DNA from 4 places in the Hansschlegelia sp. KR7-227 genome. Region 2 is predicted to be linked to each of the others. Evidence: predicted binding sites of a transcription regulator. Region 2 holds the regulator's gene; each other region holds the start of a gene.
The links. The regulator LexA, encoded in region 2, represses DNA repair genes until DNA is damaged. The targets are predictions, from matches to a motif close to TGTTCNNNNTGTGTTCNG.

Region 1: the regulator LexA is predicted to act here: its motif matches at 2,005-2,022, upstream of ACO2RJ_RS16940 (putative DNA modification/repair radical SAM protein).
Region 3: the regulator LexA is predicted to act here: its motif matches at 2,034-2,051, upstream of ssb (single-stranded DNA-binding protein).
Region 4: the regulator LexA is predicted to act here: its motif matches at 2,787-2,804, upstream of ACO2RJ_RS16865 (helicase-related protein).

The regions. Positions count from the first base shown of each region.
Region 1 is NZ_JBMSEA010000002.1:315,856-319,797, forward strand. Features, by position in the region: gene ACO2RJ_RS16930 (class I SAM-dependent methyltransferase) at 1-1,465, shown strand, start outside; gene ACO2RJ_RS16935 (low molecular weight protein-tyrosine-phosphatase) at 1,446-1,949, opposite strand; gene ACO2RJ_RS16940 (putative DNA modification/repair radical SAM protein) at 2,058-3,287, shown strand; gene ACO2RJ_RS16945 (UdgX family uracil-DNA binding protein) at 3,284-3,942, shown strand, end outside.
Region 2 is NZ_JBMSEA010000001.1:1,367,335-1,371,276, forward strand. Features, by position in the region: gene glp (gephyrin-like molybdotransferase Glp) at 1-1,029, shown strand, start outside; gene lexA (transcriptional repressor LexA) at 1,163-1,870, shown strand; gene ACO2RJ_RS06440 (ComEC/Rec2 family competence protein) at 1,864-3,942, opposite strand, start outside.
Region 3 is NZ_JBMSEA010000001.1:1,557,980-1,561,921, reverse strand. Features, by position in the region: gene uvrA (excinuclease ABC subunit UvrA) at 1-1,715, opposite strand, end outside; gene ssb (single-stranded DNA-binding protein) at 2,182-2,685, shown strand; gene guaA (glutamine-hydrolyzing GMP synthase) at 2,811-3,942, shown strand, end outside.
Region 4 is NZ_JBMSEA010000002.1:300,083-304,024, reverse strand. Features, by position in the region: gene ACO2RJ_RS16885 (aminotransferase class V-fold PLP-dependent enzyme) at 1-148, opposite strand, end outside; gene ACO2RJ_RS16880 (queuosine precursor transporter) at 498-1,058, opposite strand; gene rpmB (50S ribosomal protein L28) at 1,127-1,429, opposite strand; gene ACO2RJ_RS16870 (DUF3108 domain-containing protein) at 1,773-2,645, shown strand; gene ACO2RJ_RS16865 (helicase-related protein) at 2,863-3,942, shown strand, end outside.

The DNA.
Region 1 (3,942 bases), on a different contig from region 2:
ATGGGCCGCCCGTCCGCTGGAGCGGGACGGCTACGCTGACGCGCGGTTCTTCCGCTTCAACCTCAGCGACATCTGGACCTATGTGACGCCCGCCGACCATCTCTCGATCCGCGTCGACCGTACGCCGATCCCGATCGAGGGACACGGCGCCTATTTCGCGCCCGGACAGGCTGGTTCGAAGTCGTCGGGCGAGCTGATCCGACTGCTCAAGGGCGACCACGTCTTCAACAAGCTCGGCAAACTGCAGATCTCCAAGCTGCGCGACCGCCGCTGGCAGGACCGCGTCGGCGAGCTCTATGGTGAGCTTTACGCCGCGATGAAGGAGATCGCGGGCTACGACGTCTTCGCCTTCTACGGCACGATGCTCGGCGCGGTGCGCGCCGGCGACTTCATCGGCCACGACAACGACTTCGACACCGCCTACATCTCGGCGTTCCAGACGCCGGGAGAGGTTCGTCAGGAGCTGGTCGCGCTCTGCGCCGCCCTGGTCGAGCGCGGTTTCCACATCAAGCCGAAGCTCAGCTGCGTGCTCGTCAGCCACCCCGCGGCGAAGGGCGCGAAGATCGACCTGTTCCACCTCTATTTCGACGAGACCGGCAAGCTTGCCCTGCCCTTCGGAATCGCAAGCGACCTCACGATGCGCCGCGAGGACTATCTCGGCGTGAAGGAGGGATCGCTCGGCCGTCTCAGGGTGGTGCTGCCGCAGCCTGCGGAGCAATTCGCGGCCCTGATCTACGGCGAGGACTGGAAGCTGCCGAACCCAGGCTTCTCATGGAAGGAAGACAAGAAGTCGAACGACCCCGGCGCGCTGCTGCGGCAGGTTGACCGCAGCACGATCCACTGGAACAGCTTCTATGCCGACCGCGAACCCAGCGCGCCCTCGACGTTCTGCGACTACATCCGGACCTCGCCGCACACCTTCAAGCGCGTGCTCGACTTCGGCTGCGGCGACGGCCGCGACACGATAGGCTTCGGCGCAGCGGGCTTCACCTCCCTCGGACTCGACCAGGCCGAGCAGGGCGTCCGGCACGCCAGGGACTACGTCTCGCGCAAAGGTCTCGGCGACCGTGTGACCTTCGCTCAGGCCGACGTCGGCGACCACGATCAGCTCGCCGCGATCATCCAGCAATTTCTCGACGCCGACGCTTCGGGAGCGCCGACGCTGTTCTACAGCCGGTTTTTCCTCCATTCGCTGAATCGGGCGACGCGAGCGTCCTTTCTGCGGACGGTCGCGGGCGCGATGCGGCCGAACGACGTGCTGGCGCTCGAGTTCCGGACCGAGAAGGACAAGAACGTCGAGAAGGTCCACAAGGACCACTTCCGCGAATTCGTCAGCCCAGGCAAGCTGCTTCCCTTCCTCCGCCGGCTCAAGCTGAAGGCGGTGGTCGTCCAGACCGGCAATGGGTTCTCGCCCTACAAGGGCGAAGACCCGCAACTCTGCCGGATCATCGCGCGCCGGCGCTGAGCGTCCCGTTCTCAGCCAGCAGCCGCCGCGCGAGGCCTTCGGCGCCTTGGGTGACGTCCTCCCAGGTCGTGTCGAAGCCCCGGTCGTCGCCGAAATAGGGATCGGCGACCGCCTGGCCCGAGCGGCCCGGCGCATGATCTAGCAACAGGCTGAGCGCAGCCGTCGCGTCATGGGGCCTCAGCGCCCGCAAGGCGGCGAGGTTGGCGCGGTCGAGCGCGACGATATGGTCGAAGCGCAGAAAATCGGCGCGGCTCGCCTGCCGGGCGCGGTAGCCGGAAATGTCGATCCCGCGGCGGAGCGCGGTCGCGACCGCTCGCGGATCCGGCGGCTCGCCAACGTGCCAGCTTCCCGTGCCCGCCGAATCGACCTTGACGTCCAGCCCTTGGCGCGCCGCCTCCGCCCGGAACGCGGCTTCGGCAAGCGGCGATCGGCAGATGTTTCCGAGGCAGACGAACAGCACGGACCTGCGCGCGCGGGAACTCATCGCGCGGCCGCTTCCGGCGAACGCGAAGAAGCGGCCCTCGGCATCGACCCTTGATCGGAACAAACAACGAACATAGGTATTATCTTCCGCCTGTGGAGCGCTCTTCCTGTGGACCTTACCCGCAAGCTCGCCATTCTCGCCGACGCCGCGAAATACGACGCCTCCTGCGCATCGAGCGGCACGGACAAGCGCCATTCGCTCGGCGCAAAGGACGGCGCAGGACGCGGGATCGGATCGACCGAAGGCGCCGGCATCTGCCACTCCTACGCGCCGGACGGCCGCTGCATCTCGCTGCTCAAGATCCTTCTGACCAACGCCTGCGCGTTCGACTGCCTCTATTGCGTCAACCGCGCCACCAGCAACACGCCGCGCGCCCGCTTCACGGTCGACGAGATCGTCCGCCTCACGCTGGACTTCTACCGCCGCAATTACATCGAAGGGCTGTTCCTGTCGTCCGGCGTCGTGCGCAGCGCCGACTACACGATGGAGCAGGTCGTGAGGGTCGCCAAATCGCTCCGGCTGGACCACGGGTTCAAAGGCTACATTCATCTCAAGACGATCCCCGACGCCTCGCCGGAGCTGATCGCCGAGGCGGGCCTCTACGCCGACCGTCTGTCGATCAACATCGAGCTGCCGAGCGAGGCCAGTCTCAAGCGGCTCGCGCCGGAGAAGGACGTCCGCGCGGTCCGCCGCACGATGGGCGCTCTGCGCGTCCGGATCGACGAGGCCAGGGCGGAAACGCGCGCGCCGCGCTTCGCCCCCGCCGGCCAGAGCACGCAGATGATCGTCGGCGCGGACGCCTCGGACGACCGCGCGATTCTCACCACCTCGGCGAACCTTTACGGCTCCTATCGGCTCAAACGCGTTTACTACTCCGCCTTTAGCCCGATCCCCCACGCGAGCGCCCGGCTGCCGCTGCAGGCGCCGCCGCTGGCGCGCGAGCACCGGCTCTATCAAGCCGACTGGCTGATGCGCTTCTATGGCTTTTCGGTCGGCGAGATCACCGAGGACGGCGGCATGCTCGATCTCGCCATCGACCCCAAGCTCGCCTGGGCCCTGCGCCACCGCGACGCGTTCCCGCTCGACGTCGACCGGGCCTCCCGCGACGAACTGATGCGCGTGCCCGGCCTCGGCAAGACGACGGTCGAGCGCATCCTGTCGTCGCGGCGCTTCCGGGCGATCCGCGTCGAGGATCTCGCGCGGCTGCGCGTGCCGCTCGGCAAGGCGCTGCCGTTTCTCAAGCTCGCGGACCATCGGCCGTCGCTCTCGGCGCTCGATTCCGAACGGCTCAGGGAACGGTTGACGCCGGCTCCGCGGCAGCTGGCGCTCGCGCTGTGAACGCCCGTCGCGTCGCCTTGGACGGGCCCGCGGACGTCGCGGGCTGGCGGGCGTCCGCCCGAGCGCTGCTCGCGGAAGGCGTCCCGCCTTCCGCCGTGATCTGGACGACCGGGGCGGAGAGCCACGATCTGTTCGCCGCCTCCGAGGCGCTGCCTCCCGTCGCAGGCCCGCCGCCCTCCGTGCCGCGGGCCTTTCTCGGGCTTGCGGAGACTGCTCTGCTGCACTCCGATCCCGAACGCTTCGGTCTGCTCTACCGGCTGCTGACCCGCGTCGCCGCCGACCGTTGGGTCCTGCAGGACATGGCCGACCCTGACGTCGCGCGCTCCAACGCGCTCGCCAAGGCCGTGCGGCGCGACAAGCACAAGATGACGGCCTTCGTGCGCTTTCGGGAGATGACGACCGAGGACGGCGCCTGCTTCGTCGCCTGGTTCGAGCCGGAGCACCACATCGTCGAGGCGACCGCGCCGTTCTTCGTGCGGCGCTTCGCGGCGATGCGCTGGTCGATCCTCACGCCCGAGCGCTCTGCGCACTGGAACGGCGGCGACCTCGTCTTCGGCGACGGCGCCTCACGGGCGGACGCCCCGGACGGCGACGCGCTCGAGACGGTCTGGCGCGCCTATTACGCCAGCATCTTCAATCCGGCCCGGCTGAAGGT
Region 2 (3,942 bases):
GGCCGCGCCCCCGCCCGGCTGACCGTGATCGGCGAGGCCGCCGCCGGCCGCGCCTTCGGCGGGCGCGTCGGTCCCGGCGAGGCCGTCAGGATCTTCACCGGAGCTCCGGTTCCCGACGGCGCCGACGCGATCCTGCTTCAGGAGGACGCCGAGCGCGACGGCGCGGTCGTGACGGCGCAGGAGGCGGCCGTCCTCGGCCGCCACATCCGCCGCGCCGGGATCGACTTTGCCACCGGGCAGGAGCTCCTGCCCGCCGGCCGAAGGCTCGGGGCGCGCGATCTCGCGCTCGCCGCGGCGCTGGGCCACCCTGCCGTCGACGTGGGCCGCCGCCCCCGCGTCGCGATCCTCGCGACCGGCGACGAACTGGTCATGCCCGGAGAAAGAGCGGGACCGGACCAGATCATTGCGTCGAACAGCTTTGCGATCGCCGCCGTCGTCGAAGGCGAAGGCGGCGTCGCCGTCGATCTGGGGATCGCGCCCGACGACCGCGCCGCCATCCGCGCGGCGATCGACCGCGCGATCGAAGAGAAGGTGGATGTTCTGGTGACGCTCGGCGGCGCCTCGGTCGGCGACCACGACCTGGTGCAGCCTGCGCTCGCAGAGGCCGGCGTCGCGCTGGATTTCTGGAAGATCGCCATGCGGCCGGGCAAGCCTATGATGGCGGGTCGGCGCGGTGACATGCTCGCGCTCGGGCTGCCGGGCAATCCAGTCTCGGCGATCGTCTGCTCGCTGCTGTTTCTCGTCCCCGCGCTCCGTCGCATGGCCGGCCGCGAGGACGTCGAACCGGCCAAGACGTTCGCCAGGCTTGGACGGGACATGGCGCAGAACGACCGGCGTGAAGACTATATGCGCGCGGCGCTCACCTTTGATTCGGACGGCGTCGCCGTCGCGACCGCTTTCGACCGCCAGGATTCGTCGATGCTGCGCGCCCTCTCGGACGCCGAGTGCCTGCTCGTGAGGCCGGCCCACGCGCCGGCCGCGGACGCCGGAACTCCTTGCGAAATCATGATGTTACACCATCCGTTCTGATCGTCGGACGATCGAACGACGCTCGTGGAGGAGAACCTCCCGGGATGGTAACGCGGCCTTAACGCTTGCGGAACACACCTAGAACAGCTACGAATCTGTTCATGATTTGTTTTGTCACGGCGCGGAGCCGCCCATGTTGACCCGCAAGCAGTACGACCTTCTCCGCTACATTCACGAGCGGCTGAAGGAGACCGGCGTTCCCCCCTCGTTCGAGGAGATGAAGGACGCGCTGGGGCTGCAGTCGAAGTCGGGCGTGCACCGTCTGATCATGGCGCTTGAGGAGCGCGGCTTCATCCGACGGCTGCCGAACCGAGCCCGGGCGATCGAGGTGGTCCGCCTTCCGGAAGCGGCCGCGCCGCCCGTGACGCGGCCGACGGGGCGCTTCACGCCGAGCGTGATCGAGGGCAATCTGGGCCGCAGGCGGCCTGCCGCCGACGAGCCGGACGACAGCTCCGCGCGCATGGTCGCGATCCCCGTTATGGGCCGGATCGCCGCGGGCGTGCCGATCGAGGCGATCCAGACCAAGAGCGACACGATCTCGGTCTCTCCGGATATGCTCTCCAACGGCGAGCATTTCGCGCTCGAAGTGCGCGGCGACTCGATGATCGAGGCCGGCATCCTCGACGGCGACCTCGTGCTGATCCGCCGGCAGGAGTCCGCCGACACCGGCGACATCGTAGTCGCGCTCGTCGACCATGAGGAGGCGACGCTGAAGCGGCTGCGCAAGCGCGGCGCCTCGATCGCGCTCGAGGCCGCGAACCCGGCCTATGAGACGCGCATATTCGGCCCGGACCGTGTGGCGATCCAGGGGCGGCTGGTCGGGCTCATCCGGCGCTATTGATCCTCGCCCGGCGGCGGCTCCTCGTCAGGCGAAGTCGGATCGACGACGGTCGGTCGGTCGACTGTGGCCGGGGCGCGCGCTCTTGGCGCGAAGACGAGTTTCAGCGCGTCGTCGGGCGGCGGCGCGGTGGCCAGGGCGCTCCCCCTGTGCCAAGGGCGGGACCCGGCGGGGTTTCGGGCCGAGCGCCCGATGAACCGCGGGCCGTCGCGCATCAGCGCCAGCGATCCGGTCGCGGCGAGCGCGGCGCGGTCGATCACCGCCGCGGCGTCCCGGCAGGCGTCGGGCGCGTCGAGACGCGTGACCACCAACGTGGCGCGACGGCAGTCTTCGTCGAAGGCCCGGGCATCCCAGACCAGCGCAGCCCATCCGCCGGCGAACAGCGGCGCGACGCAGCCGTAGGCGTCGCAGCGCACGACGGTCGTGGTCTGGCCGACGACCTTCGCGCCCGACCCGAATGATCCTTCGGCTGACGCCCCCGCGGCCGAAGGCGAGGACTGCGCACCGCGGCCGCCCGGCTGAGATGGCCGCTCGGTGGGTCGGCCCGCCTTCACGGGCGACGCCGCGTCGGCGGCGAGCCACACCTTGGCGGCGAAGCTCCAGGACCGGGTCCCCACGAGCGCCAGCGCGCCGTCAGGGCCCCTGGCCGCCATCTCGCGGCCCGAGGCGTCGATCACCACATCCGGCCGCGACGGGACCGCGGCAAGCGCCAGCGCCGCCGCGAGCATGGGAACGGCGCCCCATCTCAACCGCGTCCGCCACAGACATGCCCAGCAGATCCCGAGCGCAAACAGGGCGAGCGCCGGCTCGTCGAAGGCCGGCACATTGCGCTCGGATCCCGGCCATGACGCCACCATCTCCGCGATCGCGAGCACGCCCCTCAGGCCGAGACCCATGGCCTGCCACCACAGGCCGTCCAGACCCAGCGGGGCGAAGAACAGCCCGCCCACGACCGACGGCATCACGAGGACGCTGAGCAACGGCGTCGCCAGCGCGTTGCCGGCGAGCGCGTAAGGCGTCGTGCGGTGGAAGTGATAGGCGGCGAACGGCGCGGTCGCCATCCCCGCGACCAGGGTCGTCATCACCGCGATCGCGGCTGCGGCTAGCGCCCAGCGCCACGCGCGTCCGAGGCCCGAGGCCGGCGGCGGAGGTCGCGCGCCGTCGCTCCTCCGCTCGAACCAGGCGATTAGGGCCGCGACCGCCGCGAACGACATCTGGAAGCTCGGTCCCAGCGCCGCCTCGGGCAACCAGGCCATGACGAGCAGCGCCGCAAGGGCCAGGTTTCGGGGCGACATCGCCGGCCGGCCGAGGATCACGGCTGCGAACACGATCGCGATCATGATGTAGGAGCGCTGGGTCGCCACCTCGGCTCCGGAGAGCGCGAGGTAGAACGTCGCGCCCGCGAGCGCCACGATGGCGGCGACGCTCTTCACCGGCCATCGAAGCGCTGCGGTCGACGACAGCGCCAGGCCGGCGCGCGCGAGCCAGAACAGCGTGCCCGCGACGAGCGCCATGTGCAGACCGGAGATCGACAGGATGTGGCTGAGGCCGGCCGCCCGCAGGTCGTCCTCGATCTTCTGTGGGATCGGTCCCTCGACCCCGGTCACGAGGGCCGCCGCCACCGTGCCTTCCGGGCCGCCGACCGACCGCGTGACGCGCTCGGTCAGGCTCATCCTCAAGCGTTCGAGGGCCGCCGAGAGCCGATCGGCGACGCCGAGATCGGACGCTGGCCCGAGATTGCGCAGATTTGTCGGCTCGCTTCCCGTGGCCCCGATCCCCTCGAAAAAGGCGACGCGGGCGAAGTCGTACCCGCCGGGGCGGACCGGCCCTTGCGGAGGTCGCCAATAGGCGGAAAGCGCCAGCCGATCACCGGCGGCGACCGCGGGCTCCTTGCCGAGCGTGACCCGCGTCTTTCGCGGACGATCGGCCGGCGCGAGCGTCCCCAGGCTTTCAAGGACGAGCGTCACGCGCCGACGATCGTTCGCTCGTGGTTCGATCGCGACCACGCGACCCACGGCGTCCGCCCTCATCGCCCGCGGCAGGACGGGAGCTTCCGCCCGCAAAGTCGACAATTT
Region 3 (3,942 bases), 190 kb from region 2:
CCATGGACGCCCGCCCGCGGGCCGACGTCGACGACGTAGTCGGCCTGCCGGATCGCGTCCTCGTCATGCTCGACGACGATGACGGTGTTGCCGAGGTCGCGCAGCCGCTCGAGCGTCCCGAGCAGACGCGCGTTGTCGCGCTGGTGCAGGCCGATCGACGGCTCGTCCAGGACGTAGAGCACGCCCGTCAGCCCGGAGCCGATCTGGCTCGCCAGCCGGATGCGCTGGCTCTCGCCGCCGGACAGCGAACCCGACCCGCGCGCGAGCGTGAGGTAGTCGAGGCCGACGTCGACCAGGAATCGCAGCCGGTCGCGAATCTCCTTGAGGATGCGGAACGCGATTTCGTTCTGCTTCGCGGTGAGGTGGTTCGGCAGCTGCTCGAACCATTCGTGCGCCTTGCGGACCGACAGCCGGGCCGCCTGGCCGATGTGGCTGTCGCTGACGCGCACGGCGAGCGCCTCGGGCTTCAGGCGGTAGCCCTCGCAGACGAGGCAGGGCACGTCCGACATGTAGCGGCCGATCTCCTCGCGGGCCCAGTCGCTCTCGGTCTCCTTCCAGCGACGCTCGAGGTTCCGCACGACGCCTTCGAAGGTCTTCACCGTCTCGTAGCCGCGCAGCCCGTCGTCGTAGACGAAGCGGACCTTTTCATCCCCCGAGCCGAAGAGGATGACGTTGCGCGCCTTCTCCGGCAGGTCGGCCCAGGGCTTCGTCAGCGAGAAGCCGTAGTGCTTCGCCAGCGCGTCCAGCGTCTGGACGTAGTAGGGCGAGGTCGACCGCGCCCATGGCGCGATGGCGCCCTTGCGCAGGGTGAGGCCGCCGTCCGGGACGACCAGATTAGGGTCGACGTTGAGCTCGGTGCCGAGGCCGTCGCAAACCGGGCAGGCGCCGAAGGGGTTGTTGAAGGAGAACAGTCGCGGCTCGATCTCGGCGATCGTGAAGCCGGAGACGGGACAGGCGAACTTCTCGGAAAAGGTCAGCCGCTTCGGATCGCCGTTCTCGTCCGTCTGGTCGGCGAATTCGGCGAGCGCGATGCCGTCGGCCAGCCCCAGCGCCGATTCCAGGCTGTCGGCCAGCCGGCTCGAAATGTCGCCGCGGATGACGACGCGGTCCACCACCACGTCGATGTCGTGCTTCAGCTTCTTGTCGAGCGCAGGCGCGTCGGCGATTTCGTAATAGGTCCCGTCGATCTTGAGCCGCTGGAAGCCCTTCTTCTGGAACTCCGCGATCTCCTTGCGGTACTCGCCCTTGCGGCCGCGCACCACGGGGGCGAGCAAGTAGAGGCGCGAGCCCTCGGGCAGCGCCTTCAGCCGGTCGACCATCTGGCTGACGGTCTGGCTCTCGATCGGGAGCCCGGTCGCGGGCGAATAGGGGATGCCCACGCGCGCCCACAGCAGCCGCATGTAGTCGTAGATCTCGGTGACGGTCGCGACCGTCGAGCGCGGGTTCTTCGACGTCGTCTTCTGCTCGATCGAGATCGCGGGCGACAGGCCGTCGATCTGATCGACGTCCGGCTTCTGCATCATCTCGAGGAACTGGCGGGCGTAGGCCGACAGGCTCTCGACGTAGCGGCGCTGGCCCTCCGCATAGATCGTGTCGAAGGCGAGCGAGGACTTGCCCGAGCCGGACAGGCCCGTGAACACGACCAGCTTGTCGCGCGGAATGTCGAGGTCGACGTTCTTCAGATTGTGCTCGCGCGCGCCGCGGACGCTGATCATGCGCGCGTCGCGGCCGGGGCCGGGCGACCGCTCGGCCGCCCGGTCGAAGGCGGCTTCGAGCGCGACCGCCGCAGGCTTCGATCTCGCAGGCTTCGTCGCGTGCGACGCGGCCTGCACCTTGGATTCCCCGGGCTTCACGGCGCGGACGGGTTCCGCGCTGGCCTTCGCTTTTCGCGCAGCCGGTGTCGCGGTCCGCGTCGTCGTCTTCGCCATGTCTCATCGTCCCGGGGCGGGGGAGGGCCGCCATTCGCCGCGCATTACGTCGTATCACGACCGGCCGGATCAAGAGCCGCTTGTCGGGTCCGGTCGCCCGTGCTACGGAACATAAAAGGAACAAAAGCGCCAGCCCTTATCGGTCGGGCCCGCGTGACGGCCGGCCGGGCGATTGTGGACAAGGCGCGATCCCTGCGCGACCGCCGCTTCGGGCGAGCGTAAGGTGCGCCCTTCGAGCTTCGGGAGAATTGTCATGGCAGGCAGCGTCAACAAGGTCATTCTTGTCGGCAATCTCGGCAAGGACCCCGAGGTCCGCCGCCTGAACTCCGGCGAGCCGGTCGTCAATCTCAGGATCGCGACCTCCGAAAGCTGGCGCGACAAACAGAGCGGCGAGCGTCGCGAAAAGACCGAGTGGCACCAGGTCGTGATCTTCAACGAGAACCTCGCCAAGGTCGCCGAAAATTATCTGAAGAAGGGCTCCAAGGTCTACGTCGAGGGCCAGCTCCAGACCCGCAAATACACCGACGCCTCGGGCGTCGAGAAATACTCGACCGAGATCGTGTTGCAGCGCTACCGCGGCGAGCTCGCCATGCTCGACGGCCGGGGCGGCGACGGCGGCGGGGAGTCGTACGAGGGCGGCGGCGACAGCTTCGGCCGCTCCAGCCCCGAGCCCCGGCGACAGCCGGCGCCGGCCGGCGCCGGACCCGCAGCGGGCGGCCGCTTCAACGACGCGATGGACGACGACATCCCGTTCTGACTTGGGCGCGTGCGTCCCGAGCAGGGACGCGCGGCCTCCAGGGCTCACGGCGACGAAAATTCAGGGCGGGCATGTCGTCTAGCGCCGTTGCGGCGGATCGCGCGTTCGGGGTACGAGCATCGCCCATGACGCCTGACACTTCGCACGACCGCATACTCATCATCGACTTCGGCTCGCAGGTCACCCAGCTCATCGCGCGGCGGGTGCGCGAAGCCGGCGTCTATTGCGAGATCACGCCGTTCAATCACGCCGAAGAGGCGTTCGCGACTTTCGGCGCGAAGGGCGTGATCCTCTCCGGCGGGCCGGCCTCGGTCGCCGAGATGGGCACGCCGCGCGCGCCGCAGGCGGTGTTCGAAAGCGGGCTGCCGGTGCTCGGCATCTGCTACGGCCAGATGACCATGGCCGAGCAGCTCGGCGGCGCGGTCGAGAGCGGCCACCACCGCGAGTTCGGCCGGGCCGACCTCAGCGTCGTCGCGCCCTCGCGGCTGTTCACCGGCGTCTGGGAGGATAAGAGCCGCAACGTCGTGTGGATGAGCCACGGCGACCGAATCACGCGCATGCCGCCGGGCTTCCGCATCATCGGCGTGTCGGAGAACGCGCCCTTCGCCGCGATCGCCGACGAGCAGCGGCATTATTACGGCCTGATGTTCCACCCCGAGGTCGTGCACACGCCGCAGGGCGGCAAGCTGCTCGCGAACTTCGTCCGCGACATCTGCGGCTGCGGCGGCGACTGGTCGATGGCGGCCTATCGCGAGGAGGCGATCGACAAGATCCGCGCCCAGGTCGGCCAGGGCCGCGTGATCTGCGGCCTGTCGGGCGGCGTCGACTCGGCGGTCGCGGCCGTGCTGATCCACGAGGCGATCGGCGAGCAGCTCACCTGCGTGTTCGTCGACCACGGCCTGATGCGCAAGGACGAGGCCGAGCAGGTCGTCTCTCTGTTCCGCGGCCACTACAACATCCCCCTCGTCCATGTCGACGCGAGCGATCTGTTCCTCGGCGCACTGAGCGGCGTCGAGGACCCGGAAGCCAAGCGCAAGGCGATCGGCCGGCTGTTCATCGACGTGTTCGAGGACGAGGCGCGCAAGATCGGCGGCGCCGCCTTCCTCGCCCAGGGCACGCTCTATCCGGACGTCATCGAAAGCGTCTCGTTCTCAGGCGGCCCCTCGGTCACGATCAAGTCGCACCACAATGTCGGCGGCCTGCCGGAGCGCATGAACATGCAGCTCGTCGAGCCCCTGCGCGAGCTGTTCAAGGACG
Region 4 (3,942 bases), on a different contig from region 2:
TCAGGCCCTCGAACAGCGGCTTGGTGAGGTCGGGGAAAACCGGCGAGCGGTGGTCCTCCTGCGACACGACCATCGCGCGGAGCACGCGCTCCGGCACATTGGTGGGACCAGGAACGAACAGAAAATTGCGACCGGGGCGTCTCGCCATTTTTTCCTCCAAGGAACCTTCTTTGAACGTCATTATAGACGAGAGAGGCCATTTGACTATGCGACAGCTGGCCACATTTTTCTTACATCTGCTAGCTTAAGCGTTTCTTGTGTTTCGCTTCAGCCAAACTACTGCGTAAGCCGATAGTATCGTCCATATGCGCATCGCATGATAGACAAACGCTATCAATCTAGACTTCCGTCACGGCCCGTGGATTTGCGTGAACGGCGGGCGAAGGTCAACCACGCTCGCGCCCGTCCCAGGATCGGACCCGCCCCCGGAGCTTAGAATCCGACGCGCGATTTGGAAGACCGAAAAACGCCCGGCCATCTGAGCCGCCGGCGAACGCTCAGCGAGAGGGGCGCGGCGTCTCGAAGGGGCGCACGACGCGCATCAGCGCGGCGTAGGGCGCGAGCAGGACGAACGCCCCGAACACCTTCACGATGAAGTCGAACGCCGCGAGATTGACCCACAACGGCGCGTCGGCCACGCCGCCGAGCAGGCCGACCGTCGTCGACATCTCCGCGTCGCCCGCGAAGGCGAGGCTGAAGAACAGCGCCGTGTCGATCGCGGATCCCGCAAGGCTCGCCACCAGCGGAGCGCGCCACCACGCGAGGCGCCGCAGCCGGGCGAACACCGACACGTCGAGCAGCTGTCCGACCAGGAACGCCGTTCCCGACGCGAGCGCGATGCGTGGCGTCGCAAGCGCAAGCGACAGGAGCACGGCGAGCGCGAAGCCGACGAGCACCACGCGGCGGGCGATCTTCGGCCCGAAGCGGCGGTTGGTCAGATCGGTGACGAGGAAGGCGAGAGGATAGCTGAACGCGCCCCAGGTGAGCTTGTCCGCCAGCCCGAACGCCTCGACCGGATGCTGGACAAGCACGTTCGACGCCGCGACGACGAGCGTCATCGCGGCGACGGGCAGGATCAGGTCAGGAAGCGTTGCGGCGCGCGTTCCGGCGCCGCGGTCGCGAGCCGTCAGGAGGCGACCTGCGCAGGCTCGGCGGAGGCCTTAGCGATCTTGCGCTTGAGGTCCCGCGCGTTCTGGCTGAGCTCCAGCGTCGAGGCCTTCGCGAGGAATGCGTCCAGGCCGCCGCGATGCTCGACCGAGCGCAGCGCGTGCGCCGACACGCGCAGCCGCACCGACTGGCCGAGCGCTTCGGAGATCAGCGAGACGTTGACGAGGTTCGGACGGAAGGTCCGCTTCGTCTTGTGGTTCGAATGGCTGACCTTGTGCCCGGTGAGCACGGCCTTGCCGGTCAATTCGCAGCGCCGCGACATGGGCGAAACTCCTGGATCGTTCTGCTCAGGTCCAGCGCGACGAACATCCCGTCGGACCTTCCGGCCCGGTGGGGCGCACGCGCCGCGAGCCCTGAAATGAGAAGGCGGCGCTATAGACGAGCGGCGCTCGACCGTCAAGAACGCGGCGGGGACCGTCGGTCCGGCGGCGCGGCGAAAACCGCGGCCTCGCGGCATTCGAAGCCTCACAATAGACCGAATCTGGCTTAACGTGGATGGATGGTCGCCTGCCGCGGCTCTCTGCGCGCGTCGTGGGCTGTCGTCGTGAACAGGGTTGTCGCTTCGTCCGACGGAGCTTGGCCCGATCGAGATCCAGTAGTCGTCCATGTCGTTTTCATCGTTCGACCGGCGCCTTTCGCTCCGCGCCGCATCAGCGGTCGCCCTCGCCGGGGCGCTCGCGGTTTTCTCGGCAGCGCCAGCCGCCGCGGAAACGCGGGTTCGGGCGCGCTATCAGCTGACCCTCGCAGGCTTCGAGATCGGCGCCGCGTCGATGCAGTCGGGCGTCGACGGCTCCGGCTACGACATCAATCTGAGCCTGCGCATGACGGGGCTGGCGAGGTTCATCACAGGCGGACGAGGAGCGGCGACCTCCCGCGGCGCGCTTCATGACGCGGCGGTGACGCCGGCGGCCTATGCGCTGAACACGCGCTCCAGCGACAAGGGCCAGGTCATCCGCTTCGCGCTCGCCGCAGGCGCGATCACCCAGATTTCGGTCGAGCCGCCGCCCAAGACGCGCGACACCGTTCCAATCACCGACGCCGACAAGCGCGGCGTGATCGATCCCTTGAGCGCGCTCGTGATGCCGGTGGCGGGCTCGGGGGATCCGCTGGCGCCGTCCTCCTGCGACCGGACGCTGCCGATCTTCGACGGCCGCCAGCGCTTCGACGTCACGCTGCGCTACGACCGCTTCGAGACCGCGAAAGGCGATCCCGCGGTGAAGGGCTCCTATGACGGCAAGGTGATCGTGTGCAAGGCGAGCTACAAGGCGATCGCCGGCCACAAGCCCGGCCGCCGGCAGGTGACCTTCATGGAGAACAACAAGGACATGGAGGTCTGGCTCGCCCCGATCGCCGGCACGCGCGCTCTGCTGCCGTGGAAGATTTCGGTTCGGACCGAGATGGGAACGGCCGTCATCGCGGCGACGTCTTTCGTCGTCGATGGGGACGCCAAAGCGCCGGGCGAGAAATCCAATCTCTGAGGTTCGGCTGTCGCGGAACGTGTTTCCCGCTCTGGTTGTGCGGCGCGGCGCCGCCTCGGCGGCGCCGCCGGAACCGAGAGTCGAATCAAGCTATTGGAACGAATCACGAATCAGCGGACGGGCGCCGATTCGCCCCTGTTTCGTTCTTGTCGCGTTCACGTCAGCCCGCGACTCGCATGGCGTGCGTCGACCGGCGCCGCGGGTTAAGGTTCGCTGAATGCATGACGTCGCCGCCCTCGCGCCGGCCCCCGCTTCCGATATTCTCGCTCCGGCCCGCGGCCGCGGCGTCACGGCGGTGCTCGGTCCCACCAACACGGGAAAGACCCATCTCGCGATCGAGCGGATGGCGGCGCACGGCTCGGGCCTGATCGGCCTGCCGCTGCGGCTGCTGGCGCGCGAGGTCTATGGCCGCCTCGTCGAAAAGGTCGGCGCGGACAAGGTGGCGCTCGTCACGGGCGAGGAGAAGATCAAGCCGTTCGGAGCGCGGTTCTGGGTCTCGACCGTCGAAGCCATGCCGCGCGATCTCGACGTCGATTTCGTCGCGATCGACGAGATCCAACTCTGCGCGGATCTCGTGCGGGGCCATGTCTTCACGGATCGGCTGCTCAACATGCGCGGCCGCTACGAGACGCTGGCGCTGGGCGCGGCGACGATGCGGCCGCTGGTCGACAGGCTGCTTCCGGGCGCGAACGTGATCGGCCGGCCCCGCCTCAGCCAGTTGTCCTTTTCCGGCGAACGCAAGCTCACGCGGCTTCCGCCGCGTTCGGCGATCGTCGCCTTCTCCGCCGAGGAGGTCTACGCGATCGCCGAGCTGATCCGACGGCAGCGGGGCGGCGCGGCGGTCGTGCTCGGCGCGCTCAGCCCACGGACGCGCAACGCACAGGTCGCGATGTACCAGTCCGGCGACGTCGACTACCTCGTCGCGACCGACGCGATCGGCATGGGGCTGAATCTGGACGTTGACCATGTCGCCTTCGCCGGGGACCGCAAGTTCGACGGCCATCAGTACCGGCGTCTGAACCCTTCCGAATTCGCCCAGATCGCAGGCCGCGCCGGCCGTCATCTGCGCGACGGCACGTTCGGGACGACAGGGCGCTGCCCGCCCTTCGAGCCGGAACTGGTGGAGCGGCTGGAGTCTCACAGCTTCGACAGCGTTAAGGTTCTGCAGTGGCGGAACGCCCGTCTCGATTTCCGCGACGTCGGCGGGCTGATCGACAGCCTGTCGCGACCGCCTGCGGAAACCGGGGTCACCCGCGCGCCCGACGCCGACGACGTGCGGGTGCTGATGAGCCTGTCC